DNA from 4 places in the Nocardiopsis sp. M1B1 genome. Region 3 is predicted to be linked to each of the others. Evidence: predicted binding sites of a transcription regulator. Region 3 holds the regulator's gene; each other region holds the start of a gene.
The links. Region 3 encodes LexA, which represses DNA repair genes until DNA is damaged. Its sites were predicted from a motif close to TCGAACANNTGTTCGA; they were not measured.
Positions count from the first base shown of each region.

Region 1: a site for LexA is predicted at 2,764-2,779, ahead of uvrA (excinuclease ABC subunit UvrA). Genes of this name have one in related genera too.
Region 2: a site for LexA is predicted at 1,705-1,720, ahead of ACSTA4_RS22310 (DUF6504 family protein). Genes of this name have one in related genera too.
Region 4: a site for LexA is predicted at 2,661-2,676, ahead of ruvC (crossover junction endodeoxyribonuclease RuvC). Genes of this name have one in related genera too.

Region 1 is NZ_CP196194.1:4,641,856-4,646,584, forward strand. It holds gene uvrA (excinuclease ABC subunit UvrA) at 1-2,502, opposite strand, end outside; gene ACSTA4_RS20155 (TerC family protein) at 2,832-3,863, opposite strand; gene ACSTA4_RS20160 (glycosyltransferase family 4 protein) at 4,204-4,729, opposite strand, start outside.
Region 2 is NZ_CP196194.1:5,142,956-5,147,684, forward strand. It holds gene ACSTA4_RS22300 (peptidoglycan recognition protein family protein) at 1-214, shown strand, start outside; gene ACSTA4_RS22305 (GNAT family N-acetyltransferase) at 637-1,212, shown strand; gene ACSTA4_RS22310 (DUF6504 family protein) at 1,347-1,637, opposite strand; gene ACSTA4_RS22315 (protein kinase domain-containing protein) at 1,937-4,201, shown strand; gene ACSTA4_RS22320 (quinone oxidoreductase family protein) at 4,276-4,729, shown strand, end outside.
Region 3 is NZ_CP196194.1:5,005,337-5,010,065, reverse strand. It holds gene ACSTA4_RS21755 (hypothetical protein) at 1-339, shown strand, start outside; gene ACSTA4_RS21750 (alpha/beta hydrolase family protein) at 353-1,444, opposite strand; gene lexA (transcriptional repressor LexA) at 1,553-2,272, opposite strand; gene nrdR (transcriptional regulator NrdR) at 2,924-3,409, shown strand; gene ACSTA4_RS21735 (vitamin B12-dependent ribonucleotide reductase) at 3,515-4,729, shown strand, end outside.
Region 4 is NZ_CP196194.1:1,938,706-1,943,434, forward strand. It holds gene ACSTA4_RS08375 (hypothetical protein) at 1-402, opposite strand, end outside; gene ACSTA4_RS08380 (molecular chaperone DnaJ) at 494-1,588, opposite strand; gene ACSTA4_RS08385 (NrtR DNA-binding winged helix domain-containing protein) at 1,606-2,397, opposite strand; gene ruvC (crossover junction endodeoxyribonuclease RuvC) at 2,696-3,244, shown strand; gene ruvA (Holliday junction branch migration protein RuvA) at 3,295-3,915, shown strand; gene ruvB (Holliday junction branch migration DNA helicase RuvB) at 3,934-4,729, shown strand, end outside.

The DNA of each region.
Region 1 (4,729 bases), 360 kb from region 3:
CAGCGTCGTGGCGGGCTGGCCCAGCCGCACGTAGCCCAGGCCGACGTCGGCCAGGGTCTGCAGGTGGCGGCGGATGGCGTTGATCGGCTCGAAGAACTCCAGGGCCTCCGAGATCGGCATGTTGAGGACCTCGGAGATGTTCTTGCCCTTGTAGCGGACCTGGAGGGTCTCCCGGTTGTACCGGGCGCCGTGGCACACCTCGCAGGGCACGTAGACGTCGGGCAGGAACTGCATCTCGATCTTGAGCGTGCCGTCGCCGGAGCAGGCCTCGCAGCGGCCGCCCTTGACGTTGAAGGAGAACCGGCCCGGCTGGTAGCCGCGCGTCTTGGCGTCGGTGGTCTGCGCGAACAGCTTGCGGATGTGGTCGAAGACCCCCGAGTAGGTGGCCGGGTTGGAGCGCGGGGTCCGCCCGATGGGGCTCTGGTCCACGTGCACGACCTTGTCGACCTTGTTCGTGCCGTTGACCCGCAGGTGGCGGCCGGGCACGTCGCGCGCCCCGTTGAGCTCCTTGGCCAGGGCCTTGTAGAGGATCTCGTTGACCAGGGTGGACTTGCCCGAGCCGGACACGCCGGTGACGGCGGTGAACACGCCCAGCGGGAAGGCGACGTCGATGCCGTGGAGGTTGTTCTCGCGCGCTCCCCGGACCACCAGCTCGTGCCCCCGGGTGAGGGGGCGGCGCTCCACGGGCACCTCGATGCCGCGCTTGCCGGACAGGTACTCGCCGGTGAGCGAGTCCTGCGAGGTGAGCAGTTCGTCCACGATCCCCGAGACCACGACGTGGCCGCCGTGCTCGCCCGCGCCGGGGCCGATGTCCACGACCCAGTCGGCGGCGCGGATGGTGTCCTCGTCGTGTTCGACGACGATGAGCGTGTTGCCGATGTCGCGCAGGCGCTGGAGGGTCTCCAGCAGGCGCGCGTTGTCGCGCTGGTGCAGGCCGATGGAGGGCTCGTCCAGCACGTACAGCACGCCCACCAGGCCGGAGCCGATCTGGGTGGCCAGGCGGATGCGCTGGGCCTCCCCGCCCGAGAGCGAGCCCGAGGAGCGCGCCAGGCTCAGGTAGTCCAGGCCGACGTCGAGCAGGAAGCCGAGCCGGGCGTTGATCTCCTTGAGCACCTGGGCGGCGATGACCGCGTCGCGCTCGGAGAGTGTGAGCCCGGCCAGGAAGGCCGCGCTGTCGCTGAGCGGCATCTGGGCGACCTCGGCGATGGACCTGCCGCCCACGGTCACCGCGAGCACGACCGGCTTGAGGCGGGTGCCCTCGCAGGTCGGGCAGGGCACGGTGCGCATGTACCCCTCCAGCCGTTCGCGGCCGTAGTCGCTCTCGGTCTCGGAGTGGCGGCGCTTGACCCAGGGGATGACGCCCTCGAACTCGGTGTAGTAGGAGCGGTTGCGCCCGTACCTGTTGCGGTAGCTGACGTGGACCTGGGTGTCGTGCCCCTCCAGCAGGGCCTTGCGCGCGCGGCGCGGCAGCCGCTCCCAGGGGGTGTCCAGGTCGAAGCCGATCGCCTCGCCCACCGCCTTGAGGATGCGCTCCCAGTAGCCGCTGTTGGGCCCGCCCGACCAGGGGCCGATGGCGCCCTCGGCCAGCGTCTTCTCGGGGTCGGGGACCAGGAGTTCGGGGTCGACCTCCATGCGGGTGCCCAGGCCCGAGCACTCGGCGCAGGCGCCGTAGGGGGCGTTGAAGGAGAAGGAGCGCGGTTCGAGCTGTTCGAAGGACAGGTCGTCGTAGGGGCAGTACAGGTGCTCGGAGAAGACCTTCTCGCGGTCGGGGTCCCCGGCCTCCACGTCCACGAAGTCCAGGACGATGGTGCCCCCGGCCAGCTTGAGCGCCGTCTCCACCGAGTCGGTCAGGCGCCCGCGGGAGGAGGGCTTGACGCTGAGGCGGTCCACGACCACGGCGATGTCGTGCTTGTCGTAGCGGCCCAGCTTGGGCGCCTCGTCCAGGCGCACGGCCTGCCCGTCCACCACCGCGCGGGTGTAGCCCTTGGACTGCAGGTCCTTGAACAGCTCGACGTACTCGCCCTTGCGTCCGCGCACGACGGGGGCGAGCACCTGGAAGCGGGTGCCCTCCTCCATCTCCAGGACGCGGTCCACGATCTGCTGCGGGGTCTGGCGGGCGATCTCGCGGTGGCACTCGGGACAGTGCGGGACGCCGATGCGCGCCCACAGCAGCCGCAGGTAGTCGTAGACCTCGGTGATGGTGCCGACGGTGGAGCGGGGGTTGCGGCTGGTGGACTTCTGGTCGATGGACACCGCCGGGGACAGGCCCTCGATGAAGTCCACGTCCGGCTTGTCCATCTGCCCCAGGAACTGGCGGGCGTAGGCCGACAGCGACTCCACGTAGCGCCGCTGGCCCTCGGCGAAGATCGTGTCGAAGGCCAGCGACGACTTGCCCGAACCGGACAGGCCGGTGAACACGATCATGGAGTCGCGCGGCAGGTCCAGCGAGACGTCCTTGAGGTTGTGCTCCCGGGCTCCCCGGACTACCAGTTGTTCGACCATCGAGTGAGACATCCTTCGGCTCTGGCGCACAGGACGCGGACCCCGTCGCGTGACGTCGGCTGACCCGTGTGGAACTTCGCGTGCGGCGGTCGGGGCCTCCCGGAGACCGCCCGGGCCCCGGAGACGGGCCGCTGAGGAGAGGGGGGAGGACGCTCGCCTCTCCCGCCCGTCCAGCCTAACGACCGCCGACGACGGTTTCTTCCACCTCGCAAAACAAGGCGGCACCCCGGCGCCGGAGCGCTCAGGGTGCCACCACTATAGACGAACGACTGTTCGAATCCGGCCGTTTCCCGGAATGTCCTCGGCTGGCCCGCGGGCCCGCCGTCCGCTCAGGAGCGGTCCGCCGGGGAGTCGACCGAGGGGTCGCGCTCGGTCTTGAGCTCGGGGTTCTTGCGCTCGTCGGCGCGGGACTTGATCAGGCTGCCGACGATGGTGATGGTCATGATGCCCAGGATGACGGTCAGGGACAGGCCGATGCCGACCTCGGGCACGTGCACGCCGTTCTCGTGCAGGGCGTGCAGGATCATCTTGACGCCGATGAAGACCATGATCGCCGACAGGCCCCAGCTGATGTAGGCCAGGCGGTCCATCAGACCGGCCAGCAGGAAGTACAGCTGGCGCAGACCCAGCAGGGCGAAGGCGTTGGCGGTGAAGACGATGTAGGCGTCCTGTGTCAGACCGAAGATCGCCGGGATGGAGTCGACGGCGAAGACCAGGTCGATCATGCCGATCGCGACGATGACCATCAGCATCGGCGTGATGTGGCGGCGGCCGTCGAGCTTCACGGTGAGCTTGGCGCCGTGGTAGTCGTCGGTCACCGGCCAGAAGCGCTTGAGGAGGCGGACCACCGGGGTCTGGGTGAAGTCCTTCTCCTCCTCGTCGCCCTTCATGTGGTCGCGGACGATCTTGTAACCGGTGTAGATCAGGAAGGCGCCGAAGAGGTAGAAGACCTCGCTCCAGGCGTTGATGACCTGGGCGCCCAGGACGATGAAGATACCGCGCATGACCAGCGCGATGACGATGCCGACGAGCAGGACCTCGTGCTGGTACTTCTTGGGCACCGCGAAGGAGCCCATCAGAAGGTAGAACACGAAGAGGTTGTCGATGCTCAGGCTCTTCTCGGTGACGAACCCGGCGAAGTACTCGGCGCCCGCGGCGCCTCCGCCGAAGTACCAGACACCGAAGCCGAAGATGATGGCGATGCCGATGTAGAAGGCCGCCCACCAGGCGGCCTGCTTCATGCCGAACTCCTGGGGGCCCTTCGTCTTGCTCCAGGGATGGTCGACGATGATGAGGTCGATCACCAGGATGGCGACCATGGCGCCGATGGTGGCAGCCCACAACCACAAGGGAACGTTCACGGACGGTCTCTCCTCCGGTCAGTGCGCGCGGGCGGTGTGCACGCACGTCGAACCACCGGAGGTCTCTCCCGCTCGCAGCGAAGCGCTGCGAACCGGCGGCACCGGGAGGACGACATTGTCCGCCGTGATGACGACACCGCCGCGACAGGGATACTCCCCTCACGTGTCAGGCCAGGATACCGGTACCGCACAGTGGGCGGCACACACCGGACCGTAGTCCAGGATGACATCTACACCCCCGCGAGGTGAAGTCCCGGCGAGGGTGGCATCGACCGTACCCCGGGGACAGGTCCACCCGACCCCGGGGCCACCCCGCCCCCGTATCCCCACGCGTCCCGCCTCACCTGCGCAGCACCGCCTTGTACACGCCCGCGGCGGCCTCCACCGCGTCCTCCTCGCTCGGCAGTGCCTTGGCCGCCTCGCGCGAGCGCGCCCGCAGGTCCTCGGCCAGCGCCGGGTCGTCCAGCACCCGGCCCACGGCCGCGGCGAAGGCCGCGGGATCCCCCGGCGGCACCATCAGCACCGTCCCCGAGTACAGGTCCGGGATGCCGCCGACCCGGGTGGAGACCACCGGCAGCCCCGCGCGCAGCGCCTCCATGATCACCAGCGAGGGCCCCTCCCACTGGCTGGTCAGGCAGAACACGTCCGCCGCCGCCAACAGGTCGGCCACGTCCGCGCGGTGCCCCAGCATGCGCACGTCCGCGCGCATCTCCGCGGCCGTGTCGTGTAGCTCCCCCCACAAGGGGCCGTCCCCGGCGATCGCCACCACCGGTTCGGGGCGGCGGTCGGCGATGGCCGGCGCCGCCGCCAGGAGCATGTCCAGCCCCTTCTGCTCGGCCAGGCGGGCGACGGTCAGCAGCAGCGGC
Region 2 (4,729 bases), 140 kb from region 3:
CTCCCTGGTCGACGTGCTGCGCGTGCTGTGCGCGGTGACCGGCGTGGACCCGGCCGGGCGGATCGAGTACGTCAACCCGGGCACGGGCGTGGCCACGCCGGGTGACGCGATCTCCCGGCACCGCGACTGGCTGGAGACCGAGTGCCCGGGCAACGCCTTCTCCGAGGTGTTCGACAGCGCGGTCCGCCAGCGCGTCATCGCGGGCCTGGCCTAGGCAGTGTTTTTTGGACCTCCGCTCCGCTTCGCTCCGTGTCCGGGCGCCCGGAGAACGGGAATCGGGTTGAAGCAGGCACAGCGGCGCCTACGACGGGTTCGCTCGTGCCCACCCGTCGCCCACCACCACCCTCAAACGACGCCTACGGCGCAGTTCCCCCACGGGAACCCGTCTCCGGCCCCTCCAGAACCCCGTGGGCGCCCGAACCAACCCCCACAAGCTGAGACCGGTTCAAAAAACAGACCCTAGACGGACGGGGGCGCCCGCCGGAACCGCGGACCGCACGGGGTCCACGGCCGCTCCGACGGACGCCCCCCTGGTCGGGGCGGTACCGCCCCGCCTCGGGCGCCCTCGGGAGAACCAGGGTGCCGCACCCGGGTTCGGCGCGTATCGTGAGCGCACTCCGACCCGAGGGGAGAGGCGTGACCACCACGCAAGACAGACCGATGCTGCCGTCAGTGATCCTGGAGACCGAGCACCTGCGGCTGCGTGCGTTCGTCGAGGGCGACGTCGACGACGTGCACGCGTCCTGCACCGACGCCGAACTCCAGCGCTGGCTCCCCCTCCCCCTGCCCGGGGTGCCCTACACCCGGGAGGAGGCCGAGCGGTGGTGCCGCGAGGTGGCCCCCGCCCTGCGCACCTGCGGCGAGGGACAGCAGTGGGCCATGGTCGAGAAGGAGACCAAGCGGCTCGTGGGCTCGGTGGGCCTGGTGCGTGTCGTGTGGGCGGCGATGAACACCGAGGTCGGCTACTGGGTCTCACCGTGGGGACGCGGCCGCGGGTACGCGACGGAGGCCGCCGTGGCCGTCTCCCGCTGGGCGCTGGAACAGGGCTTCCGGCGGGTGGAGATCAAGGCCGCCACCGGCAACACCGGTTCGCGCCGGGTCGCGGAGCGGTCGGGGTTCAGCCTGGAGGGCGTCGAACGCAGCGCGATGCCGCTGCACGAGGGCCGCGCGGACCTGGCGGTGTACAGCCTGCTCCCCGGCGACCTGGGCTGACGCGTGCGCCCCGTCCGCACCGGGCTTGCCGACCGCACCGGGCGGCGTCCCGCCCGCACGGGTCGTACCGGGCGGGCGGACGGGGCCGTACGGACCGCGGTCGCGGAGCGGACGGGGACGCGCCGGACGCGTCCTCACCCCCACACGCGGGAGAGCAGCCACCTTCCGGTGGCCGTGTCGTGGCGCAGTTCGTACACCCCCTGGGACTGGGCCGTGCCCGCCTCCACACGCCAGTGCCTGCGCTCGGGCGCCTGGGACTCACGCGCCGGTGTCCAGTCCATGCGCAGCGTGACCCAGTGTTCGAGGATCCTGCGCACTCCGTACACCCTGCCGTTCCACACGAACCGGGCCGGGCGCCCCTCGTCCTCGACGACGGTCACCTCCGCCCCGTAGTAGCGTCCCACGACACTTCCCCTCAGCATCATCCGCCTCCTGTCAGTCCCGGCACACGCCACCGGGACACCCACCCGTGGGGAAGACGCGGCCAGGTGTTCGAACGTGTGTTCTAATCCTAGCGAAAACCGGTGCCTCCGGGGAACCGTTCGGGCACGAGGGGCATCACCACGACTGACACGGCGCGTCCGCGCGCCGCTCACGAACACCCCGCCCCGGGTCCGGGCCCGCGTCCGCGGGAACCGGGGGCCAGTCAGTCCAGAGCGCGTCGGCGTGTCGGCATCGGTACGCTGTGAGCGCGAACTCCACGATTCATGAGGGACCCCCAACTGTGACGTCGAACGGGCACCAGAGCGGCAAACCCCTGCGTGCGGGGGACCCGCGCGAACTCGACGGCTACCGCATCGTGAGCCGTCTCGGCCGGGGCGGCATGGGCACCGTCTACCTCGCCAAGGACGCCTCCGACCGGTCCGTCGCAGTCAAACTCATCCACCCCGACCTGGCCGACGACGAGTCCTTCCGGCTGCGCTTCGCGCGCGAGGTCGAGGCCGCGCGCCGCGTGGCCCGCTTCTCCACCGCGGGGGTGATCGACGCCCGGCTGGAGGGCGATCCCCTCTTCATCGTCTCGGAGTACGTACCGGGCCCGAACCTGGACGAGGCGGTCCGCTCGGACGGCTCGATGGCGGGCGGCACCCTGGAGGGCCTGGCCATGGGCGTGGCCGCGGCGCTCACCGCCATCCACGGGTCCGGGGTCGTCCACCGCGACCTCAAACCGGCGAACGTGCTGCTCTCCCCGGTCGGCCCGAAGGTCATCGACTTCGGCATCGCCCGCGCCCTGGACGAGGCCGCGGACGCGGTCACCCGCTCCAGCCAGCTCATGGGCACTCCCTCGTACATGGCCCCGGAGCTGATCCTGGGCGAGCGGGCCACCGCGGCCGCCGACATCTTCGCGTGGGGCTGCCTGGTGGCCTTCGCCGGAACCGGCACCGCCCCCTTCGACGCCGCCACGGTCCCCGCCGTCCTGCACAACATCTCCTCGGCGCCGCCGCGCCTGGACGGCCTGGACCCGGACATGTACGACCTGGTCAACGCCGCGCTGGACAAGAACCCGGCCAACCGGCCCACCTCCAAGCAGCTCCTGGCCCGGCTCACCGGCCAGGAGGACCCGGAGGAGTCCGAGGTGGAGCGCACGATCAGCACCTCGTGGGCCCCGCCGAGCAGCTCCCCGGTCCCGGGGCTGCCGCCGCGGGACACCGGGGTCGGGGTGCCGGAGAACGGGCCCGCGGCGCACCAGGCGTCGAGCGGACCCCAGCAGACGGAGGGCCAGCCCCCGGACAGCGGACCACAGCAGGGCGCCGCGTTCCCGGACGGCGGCCAGCCCTTCTACGCGCAGGCCACGCAGTACAACCCGTACGCGCAGCCCACGCACGTCCAGCACCCGGTACAGCCGCCCCACGCGGCCCAGCAGCCCCACGTGGAACAGCGGCACGGCAACCCGGGCCTCCAGCCCTCGGGCCCCCAGCAGGGCGCGGGGTACGGCGGCCACCCGTCCCAGGGCCAGCCTCCGGTCCACGGCCAGCAGGTTCCCGGCCACTACGCCCACTCCGGCGGCCAGGTCCTTCCGGCGCACGGCGGTCACCCGTCCTCGTCCCAGGGCCAACACGCCTTCAACGCCTACTCCGGTCCCGGCGGCCCCGGTGCTCCGGGCTCACCGGGCGGCCCCGCGGGGCCGTCCGGCGGCGCCCCGCGCAGACGTCGGCGGATGGTGGTGGTCGGCGCGGCCGCGGGCGCGGTCGTCCTGGTGGCCGCCGTGGGCGCGACGGTCCTGCTCAACGGCGGCCCGGAGATCCCGGAGAACACCCTCTCCGTCTACAACACCGACTTCGGAACCGATCCGGGCTGGGTCAGCAACACCTACGAACACGAGGACTCCGACGGCTACTGGGCCGAGCGCAGGGGCGTCCTGCTCCAGCTGGACCCCGAGAGCAACCCCAGCCGGGGCGAGGTCGTGGCGCTGGAGCGCGAGGAGGTCCTGCCGGACGACGTCCTGGTGAGCACCACCGCGTACGTGGTCCAGGGTCCGGAACAGGCGACGTTCGGCGTGCGCTGCTGGGACAACGACGGTGAGGAGTACCGGAGCCAGTACGAGGGGCTGCTGCGCTACGACGGCCAGCGCGCGGAGATCCGCCGGATGCACGAGGGCGAGGGCGACATCACCCTCGGCGAGACCACCGACGTCGCCGGATACACCCCCCAGCCGCTCTTCGACGATTCGGTGCGCGAGGAGTACGGCTACGAGGAGCGCGACCCCCTCGGTTTCGACCACGAGAACATCCCCACCAACACCGTCGCGCTCTCCTGCTCCCTGCAGGAGGACAGGGACGGCAACGAGTTCATGGAGCTCTCCCTGTGGGTCAACGGGGAGCACGCCGTGACCGCGGTGGACGAGGAACCGCTTCCCGACGCCGCCGAGGAGGTGGAGGACCGCCGCAGGGTCGGCATCGTCACCCGCTCCGGACCGGGCAACGACTTCCTCGGCGTCCTGTACACCGCCTTCTCGGTCCACGAGATCCTCGGGGAGGGCCGGTCGGAGTGAGCGGGCCGCCGTGGCCGGTTCGGTCTCCGGGCTGACATGATGCCGGGAACCGACCCGGAAGGAGCAGTGGACCCATGCGTGCCATCGTGATCGAGGAGAACGGCGGACCCGAGGTGCTGCGGCTGGCCGAGAGGGACGACCCGGCGCCCGGCCCCGGGGAGGTCCTGATCGACGTCGAGGCCCGCGGGGTCAACTTCATCGACATCTACCAGCGCAGCGGCCTGTACGACGTTCCGCTCCCCTACGTCCCGGGGATGGAGGGCGCGGGCGTGGTGGCCGCCGTCGGCGAGGGCGTCACCGACCTGTCCGTGGGGCAGCGGGTCGGCTGGGCGATGGCCCCCGGTGCGTACGCCGAACGGGCCGTGGTCAAGGCCTCGCTGGTCGTCCCCGTCCCGGACGCGGTCTCCGCCGAGCAGGCCGCCGCCCTGCTGCTCCAGGGCATGACCGCCCACTACCTGGTCCGCTCTGTGTACCCGGTGGCCGAGGGCGACACCGTGCTGGTGCACGCGGCCGCGGGCGGCACCGGTC
Region 3 (4,729 bases):
GGCGAACAGGTTCCGGCCACCGCGACGCTGGTGGCCGTGGCCGCCCCCGACCCGGGCGGCGTCACGACGGCCGCCGACAACCTGCGCACCACCACCTCCCAGTACGACGCGCAGGAGCTGGAAGGCGTCGGAGAGGAGGCGGTCGCCTGGGTCCAGGAGGACCCGTACACGGTCGCCTGCGTCGGCGCCCGGGTGTCCAACCTGTACCTGGAGACCTGTTACACCGTGGCGGCCAGCTACGACGCGCAGAACCCCGGCGACCGGGAGCGCATGGTGGCGGGCGCCGAGGAGTTCGCGCTGTCCGTGACCGAGGCGCTGCCGGACTCCATCCCCGAGTGAGGCCCCGGCGCGGCTACCAGGCCGCGCCCAGGAACTCCTCCAACGCGGGCGAGACCTCCTCGGCGAACGGGCGCTGGGCGTCCAGGACCGTGGCCCCGGGCTCGTCCCGGTAGCGGCGGAAGATGTGGTCGGTGTCGGGGACGTCCACCCGTCGCGCTCCGTCCAGACCGGTCATCAGCCGGTCCACGTCCTGTCGGGAGACCTGCGCGTCCCGCTCCCCCCACAGCACCAGCACCGGGGTGCCCCCGGGCAGGTCCTCCGCCAGTTCGACGGGGTCGAAGGCGTCCATGTAGGCCAGGAAGTCCTCGTTGACGGGGGTGTAGACGCCCATTACGCCCCCGCTGGGCATCTCCACCTCGCTGAGCGCGCGCCCGGACCTGATCGCGGCCCGTCCGGCACGGGAGTCCGAGAGCAGCTGGACCACCTGCCCCTCCTCCACCTGGCCCGAGGCCTCGGCGGCGCGCGCCTGCTCGGTGAGCTGGCGGTCGATCAGGTCGAGGTAGCGCGTACCGGGAGGCGCGGCCAGCACGAGCGCGGGGGAGGGGTGCTCCGCGCCGATGAGCTCGTGGGCGCGCAGCGCGTACAGGGCGCCCTCGCTGTGCCCGACGACGACCACCCGCTCGGGGTCCACCTCGGGCTGGGAGACGAGTTCCTCGTAGGCCGCCGCGACCTGCTCGTCGAAGATCACCGGGTCCACCGGCGCGACCTCGTCGCCGGGGCCCGGCGTCTCGAAGTCCGGACCGCTGCCGTACTTGTCGTAGCGCAGCGAGGCCACCCCGACGTCGGCGAGCACCCGGGACAGGTTCTGGTTGGTGTCGGCGTCGGGGCGCACGGAGCTGTTGCCGTCGCGGTCGGTGGGGCCGCTGCCGGAGATGATGAGCGCGCCCGGAACGGTGCCGGAGACGTCCTGGGGCATCCGGAATGCGCCGGACACCTCGTGCCCGCCGCCCTCGAAGGCCACCTCGCGCTCGACGCCGCCGACCCCCGGCGCCTCGGCGGCCCCGTCGTCGGCGGGGGCGCAGGCGGCGGTCAACAGGACGGCGCTCGCCGCACCGGCCAGTGCGGTGCGCCAGCGGACGGCGGGGGAGGAGGCACGTGTGAACACGTTCTCAGCCTAGCGGCCCGCGCCCGTCGGCCCCGCGCCGTCCACAGGGGGAGGCGTCCCCGATCCCTCCGAGGGGAGAGGGACCGGAGACGCGGGTACGCGGGCACCTCAGACGCGGCGCATGACCGCGACCACCTTGCCGAGGATGGTGGCGTCGTCGCCGTTGATCGGCTCGTAGGCCTCGTTGCGCGGCATCAGCCACACATGGCCGCCCTCCTCGCGGCGCAGCACCTTGACGGTCGCCTCGTCGTCGAGCAGCGCCGCCACGATGTCGCCGTTGTTGGCGTCCTGCTGCTGGCGCACCACCACCATGTCGCCGTCGGTGATGGCGGCGTCGGTCATCGAGTCGCCGACCACGGTGAGCATGAACAGGCGCCCCTCACCCACCAGCTGGCGCGGCAGGGCGAGCACGTCCTCCACCGACTCCTCGGCCAGGATCGGACCGCCGGCGGCGATCCGGCCGACCAGCGGCACGGCCGCGGCGCGCGAGAGGTCGATGTCCTCGGGCACCAGGGTCTGCCCCGAGGCGCGCCCGGGCGTGCGCAGCTCCACCGCGCGCGGCCGGTTCTGGTCGCGGTGCAGGTAACCCTTGCGCTGGAGGACCTTGAGCTGGTGCGCCACGCTGGACGGGCTGGACAGGCCGACCGCTTCCCCGATTTCCCTTATCGACGGGGGGAACCCCCGCTCCCGGACATAGCGCTGGATGCAGTTCAGCACGCTCTGCTGGCGCGCGGTGAGTTTGGGGGCTTCGGGCGTGGACCCGCCCGCGTTCTCCGCTGGTGCGAGAACGGTGACGGTATCTGCGGTTCCGGGATTCTCCTCCGGCACGGCCGGGCCTCCTCGGCATTCGGTTCGGTCAGGGCCTGCTTGTGTGACTGGCCACCCCCGGTCCGCGACCGTGCCGACCTGGGGGTCCACGTGATGGCGAAACCGGTGTGAAATCAAGGCCAACTTTAGTCGTTGCACACGGTGATATCAAACAAGCGTTCGAGGCCGGGGACAATTGCCGTCGCGCGTATTCGCGGTCAATTTCCGGCCTGCACTTACGTGTGTACACGCGTTCACGCGCTGTTGTCCCCGGAATGCGCGAACGCGTGTCCGTGACAGCGGTTCCGGCCAGGCGCGGGGGTCTTATCCCGGGGCGTCGGCTCGACCGAAAACCCCGTGACGTCGGGATTCCCGCGCCCGCCGCCGGGAGCGGCGGCTCCGGTGGGCGGCGCTATCCTTGAGCGCGGTGCCGGGCCGCCCCCGCAGCAGTCCGCCCGCGCCGACTTCCCCGCCCCACCCCGCCGCGGACCGCGATGCCGCGCGGTCCCTCGGCCGTGTTCGTGACACGCCCGCGCCGGGGTTGCGGCGGGGTCAGGAAGAAGTCTAGGTTCGACCACAACATCTGGTGTTGCGACAGGAGTGGTTGCCCAGAAGTTGTGGTTTAGTGGTACCTAGGCGTTGTCGTTCGGCGAGAGAAGCAGGTGAACCAGGGTGCACTGTCCGTTCTGCCGCCATCCGGACACCCGGGTGATCGACAGCAGGTCCACCGACGACGGCGCGGCCATCCGGCGCCGCCGGTCCTGCCCCGTCTGCGAGCGCAGGTTCACCACCCAGGAGACCGTCCTGCTGATGGTGGCCAAGCGCTCGGGGGTCACCGAGCCCTTCAGCAGGACCAAGATCATCGCCGGGGTGCGCCGGGCCTGCCAGGGGCGCCCCGTCTCCGAGGACGCCCTGGCCAAGCTCGGCCAGCAGGTCGAGGAGGAAATCCGCGGCCGCGGCCTGGCCGAGGTCCCGGCCCACGAGATCGGCCTGGCCATCCTGGGGCCGATGCGCGACCTGGACGAGGTCGCCTACCTGCACTTCGCCAGCGTCTACCGCGGCTTCGAGAGCCTCTCCGACTTCGAGGCCGAGATCGCCAGCCTGCGCCAGGACCGCGAGGCCGAGACCGGCGGCCGGAGCGGCGCCACCACGGGGTAGCGCCCCTCGCGGCCGCACGCCGACCGCGCGGGGCCACACCACTCCCGGGACAAGGACGCCGGGCACGGTCGGTGACCGTGCCCACGAGTGAGGGGAGACCCGGCGATGACGGAAACCGCCAACGGTCCGGCCGGACGCAAGGGCAAGGGCAACCGCAAGGGGATCAGGGTGAGGCGCGTCTTCACCTCCCCGGGCACGCACCCCTACGACTCCCTGGAGTGGGAGCGCCGCGACGTCGTCATGACCAACTGGCGCGACGGCACGGTCAACTTCGAGCAGCGCGGGGTGGAGTTCCCCTCCTCCTGGTCGATGAACGCCACCCAGATCGTCACGAGCAAGTACTTCCGCGGCGCGGTGGGCACCCCCGAGCGCGAGTGGAGCCTCAAGCAGCTCATCGACCGCGTCGTCGGCGTCTACACCGAGACCGGCCGCGAGCACGGCTACTTCGCCTCCGCGGAGGACGCCGAGGTCTTCGACCACGAGCTCAAGCACGCCCTCGCCCACCAGCTGTTCAGCTTCAACTCCCCGGTGTGGTTCAACGTCGGTACGAGTGCAAAAGCCCAGGTCAGCGCGTGTTTCATCCTCTCCGTGGACGACACCATGGAGTCGATCCTGGACTGGTACAAGGAGGAGGGGATCATCTTCAAGGGCGGGTCCGGCGCGGGTGTGAACCTGTCGCGCATCCGCTCCAGCAAGGAACTGCTCTCCTCCGGCGGGACGGCCTCCGGGCCCGTCTCCTTCATGCGCGGCGCCGACGCCTCGGCCGGGACCATCAAGTCCGGCGGAGCCACCCGCCGGGCCGCCAAGATGGTCGTACTGGACGTCGACCACCCCGACATCGAGGACTTCGTCGAGACCAAGGCCCGCGAGGAGCACAAGATCCGTGCCCTGCGCGACGCCGGGTTCGACGTCGACCTCGGCGGCGACGACATGTTCAGCGTCCAGTACCAGAACGCCAACAACTCCGTGCGGGTCTCCGACGCGTTCATGCGCGCCGTGGAGAGCGGTTCCGACTTCGGCCTGACCTCCCGCACCACCGGCGAGGTCGTGGCCACGGTGGACGCCAAGGAGCTGTTCCAGCGCATGGCCAGGGCCGCCTGGGAGTGCGCGGACCCGGGCATCCAGTACGACGGCACGATCCAGGACTGGCACACCACGCCCGAGAGCGGACGCATCAGTGCGAGCAACCCGTGTTTTCCGGCTGATCAGCGCGTGCTGACGGACCGTGGACACATACCGATCGGTGATCTGATCAAGCGCGCGGCCCGAGGCGAGACCTTCGCCGTGTACACCAACGACATCACCGCTGAGACGGACGCC
Region 4 (4,729 bases), 3.1 Mb from region 3:
CAGTTCGTTGCCGGACTCGAACTGCCCCACCTGGAGCGGGGCCCGGTCGCACGTGGCGTCGCCGATCGCGCCGAAGAGGATCTGCGGGTCCCGCACGTACCCCTTGCGCAGCAGCAGGCCGAACAGGTCGGGCAGCTTGGTCTGGAGTACGCGCGGCACGTTGCGCATGGACCCGGTGACGTCGAAGAGCACCGAGATGGCCAGCGACTCGGGGTGTTCGGCGGAGTCGCGGCTCTCGCGCACGCCCACCCCGTGGGGGTCGAGGCTGTCGTGGACCCGCCAGGCGCTGCGCGGGGTCGAGGCGAGCACGTCGTCGGTGTAGCCGAAGCTGCTGGAGCCGACGGAGGAGTTGTAGGCCTGACGCGCGTGGTAGGCGTCGGTGGACCAGTGGCTGCTTCCCATGGGGTTCTCCTTGGAACGGGGGTGGGCGGATCGGGCCGCCGGGGTCGGGGGCGGGGTTCGTGAGGGGGACGGTGGTCGGGGGAGGGGGTTCTCAGGCCCCGGCGGCCGGTGCCGGGTCCGGCATGGTGAAGGGGCGGAACCGGCGCGGCCCGTAGAGGCGTTCCAGCACGTCGTCCAGTTCGCGGAGCAGGGCGAACCCGTCGCGGGGCCGCCGCTCGGGGGCGGGCAGGGTGCAGCCGCGCGCGAAGGACCGCAGCTGCGGGGGCAGGCGGCCCGCGGTGACGTACTCCACGCACCGGGTCGCCATGTGGATGTCGGTCTGGGCGAGCGCGGGGCGGCGCGCGGCCACCTCGGGCGGGTAGAAGTCCGCGCGGCCGGGCACCATCGCCGGGACGTGCGGCGCGGTGCGCGGGGCGTGCGCCGTCACCGAGTAGCACCAGTCGACCAGGACCAGGCCGTGATCGGCCGGGTGGATCATCACGTGCTCGGGCACGACCGCGCCGTGCACCACCCCCGCCAGGGCGGCGTTGCCGACGGCGACCAGCAGCCGCCGCCACATCCACGCCGCGTCGCGCGGGTCGACGCCGTCGGGGTGGGCGCGGCGCACCTCGGCCAGCGTGTGGAAGCCGTGCAGCCGTCCCAGGACGTTGGCCCGCCGCTCCACTCCGGTGGCGGCGTCGCGGTGTTTGAAGGACTCCACCAGTTCGGGGACGAAGGCCCGGTAGCGCTCGTGGCCGTGCTCCCGGATACGGCGCAGCGCGGTCGCCTCGGCCTCCAGCAGGTCGTTGTCGCGGGGTGCGCGGGGCAGTTTGAGCACCGCGTCGCGCCACTCCGGCGCCCGGTAGCGCACCGGGTGCAGGTCGGCGACGTCGCCGTGGGCCAGCCGCTCCCGGCCGACCCGGTAGGTGTGCGCGCCGGTGGCCAGGGTGAGGTCGTCCAGGCGCAGGTCGCCCGCGGCCATCGCCCGGTACAGGTCCCACAGCCGCGAGAGCCGGGTGAAGGGGCCGGTGCCGCTGCCGGGCGGCGCCGTGTCGGGGTGCAGCGCGCGGGCCAGTTCGCGGTGGCGGGCCGTGGCCGCCGGGGGCACGCCGCCGCCCTCGGGCAGCGGGCCGAACAGCTCCACGGGGTCGCCCGCCAGGGCGACCTGGCGCTCGGCGTCCTCGAAGGCGGGGCCGGTGGCCGTCATCGGACTCCTCTCGGGTATCACTGCGTGCTCCGCAGCAGGGGAGGGTGCAGCAGGGCGGCGCCGCCCGCGCGGTAGAGCCGGGCGCGCCGTCCGCCGCCCGCGCCGCCGCGCTCGGCGAGTTCCCCGGTGTCCTCCACGAACCCGGGCGCGGCGAGGATCTTGCGGTGGAAGTTGGCCGCGTGCAGGGACTGGCCCCACACGGCCTCGTACACTTCGCGCAGCGCCGTGATGGTGAAGGCGGGCGGCAGGAAGGCCGTGGCCAGCGGGGTGTACTCCAGCTTGGAGCGGGCGCGCTCGACCGCGTCGGCCAGGAGGCGGCCGTGGTCGAAGGCCAGGTCGAGTCCTGGGCGGGCGCCGTCGCCGTGGCCGAGGTCGCGCCAGGGGATCCAGGCGGCCTCCTCGGTGCCCCGGCCGGTGTGCGGATCGGGCAGGTCGGGGGCCAGCAGGACGTAGGCGACCGAGAAGACGCGCATGCGCGGGTCCCGGTCCCGGGCGCCGTAGGTGCCCAGCTGCTCCAGGTGCAGTTCGGTGGGCAGCAGGGTCTTCTCCGAGAGCACCCGCAGGGCGGCGTCGGGCAGATCGGGGTCGGCGGGGCCGTCCGGTCCGTCCTGGGCCCGGACGAACCCGCCCGGCAGCGCCCACCAGCCGCGCTGGGGGTGCTCGGCGCGCCGCGTCAGCAGCACGTGCGGCACGCCCGAACGGATGGTGAGGGCGACGACGTCGACGGTGACCGCGGCCGGGGCGAACGCGTGGGGGTCGTAGTCGGCGAGGAACCGGTTCTCGCCCTCCTCGTTGCGCGGGTCGGCCACGTGCGCCTCCAGTTGTTCTCAAGTCGAGTATTTCTCGATCTGAGAGCAACTTAGCACGCGCTCGGTGTTCCGTCCATCCCTTTTCTCCGGAAACCGAAGGCGGCGCGCGGACCCGGGCCGTGCGGCCGCGCCCGGTCGGGCGGCTACGCTCGCGACGGGGCGGCCCGCGGCCGCGGCGGGCTCCGGCCCGGCGGGTGCCCCCGGGGGGTCGACACGCCCGGGCGGGCCGGAGGCGGACGTCGTCGCCCGCCGCTAGCATGTGGGCGAACGGACGTTCGAGAGGACAAGGGTGAGGCGCGTGCGCGTGTTGGGGATCGACCCCGGGCTGACCCGGTGCGGTGTCGCCGCCGTCGAGGGCGCCATCGGCCGACCGCTCGCCCTGCTCGGCGCCGACGCCGTGCGCACCAGCCCCGACACCGACCTGCCCCACCGGCTCGTGGGCATCGAGCGCGGCATCGAGGAGTGGCTGGACCGCTACCAGCCCGACGCCGTCGCCGTCGAGCGCGTCTTCGCCCAGCACAACCTCAGCACCGTCATGGGCACCGCCCAGGCCAGCGGTATCGCCCTGGTCTGCGCCGCCCGCCGCGGCCTGCCCGTGGCCATGCACACCCCCAGCGAGGCCAAGGCCGCCATCACCGGCAACGGCCGCGCCGACAAGGCGCAGGTCGGCACGATGGTGGCGCGTATCCTCGGACTCGACGGACCCCCCAAGCCCGCCGACGCGGCCGACGCCGTCGCCCTGGCCATCTGCCACATCTGGCGCGGCGGGGCCCAGGCCCGCGTCGCCCAGGCCCAGCAGGACTTCGCCCGCAAGGTGGAGCTGGCCCGCCGCACCCGCGGCCGCTAGCGCCCCGCCCCCAGGAAGGAGAGGGGCACCGTCCCCGGTGCCCACACCAGATGATCGCGTTCCTCACCGGCCGGGTGGCCGCACGCGGCGCGGGCACCGCCGTCATCGACGTCGGCGGGGTCGGCATGACCGTGCAGTGCACGCCCTCCGCGCTCTCGCGCCTGCACGTGGGCGAGACCGGGACCGTGGCCACCAGCCTCGTCGTGCGCGAGGAGTCCCTGACCCTGTTCGGGTTCGCCGACGACGACGAGAAGCACCTGTTCGAGCAGCTCCAGACCGCCTCCGGCGTCGGCCCCCGCCTGGCCCTGGCCATGCTCTCGGTCCACAGCCCCTCCAGCCTGCGCCACGCCGTGTCCACCGAGGACACCACCGCCCTCACCCGCGTGCCCGGCATCGGCAAGAAGGGCGCCCAGCGCATCGTCCTGGAACTGCGCGGCAAGCTCGACGCGCCCGTGCTCACCGACGGCACCCTGCCCGGGGCCGAGGCCGCCGGGTCCGGCAGCGAGCCCAACGGCGCCTGGCGCGGACAGGTGGTCTCCGGCCTGGTCAACCTCGGCTGGTCGGCCAAGGACGCCGAGGCCGCCGCCTCCGCCGTGGCGACCGAGGCCGAGCACACCGACGACGTCGCCGTCCTGCTGCGCAGCGCCCTGCGCAGGCTCAGCCGGGCCTAGGAACAGGGAGGAAACCCCGTGTACGACTTCCACGAGGAAGACCCCCGCGGCTCGGCCCCCGTCGGGCCCCCGCCCTACGAGCGCGACGCGGTCTCGCCCGACGCGGGCACGGACGAGCGCCAGATCGAGGGCGCCCTGCGCCCCCGCGCGCTGGACGAGTTCGTCGGCCAGGAACGCGTGCGCGAACAGCTCTCCCTGGTGCTGCACAGCGCCAAGCGGCGCAACCGGGCGCCCGATCACATCCTCATGTCCGGCGGCCCGGGCCTGGGCAAGACCACCCTGGCCATGATCATCGCCGCCGAGATGGGGGCCCCGCTGCGCATCACCTCGGGTCCGGCCATCGAGCGCTCCGGGGACCTGGCCGCGGTGCTCTCCACCCTCCAGGAGGGTGAGGTGCTCTTCCTGGACGAGATCCACCGCATGGCACGTCCCGCCGAGGAGATGCTCTACGTCGCGATGGAGGACTTCCGGGTCGACGTCGTGGTCGGCAAGGGCCCCGGCGCCACCGCCATCCCGCTGGACATCGCGCCGTTCACCCTGGTCGGGGCGACCACCCGCGCGGGCATGCTGCCCGCGCCCCTGCGCGACCGCTTCGGGTTCACCGCGCACATGGACTTCTACACCCCCGGTGAACTGGAGCTGATCCTCCAGCGCTCGGCGGGCCTGCTCGGCGCGCCCCTGGACGCGGACGCCGCCGTGGAGATCGCCGGGCGCTCGCGCGGCACCCCCCGGATCGCCAACCGGCTGCTGCGCCGGGTGCGCGACTACGCCGAGGTGCGCGGGGACGGGCGGCTGTCGCTGGACACCGCCCGCG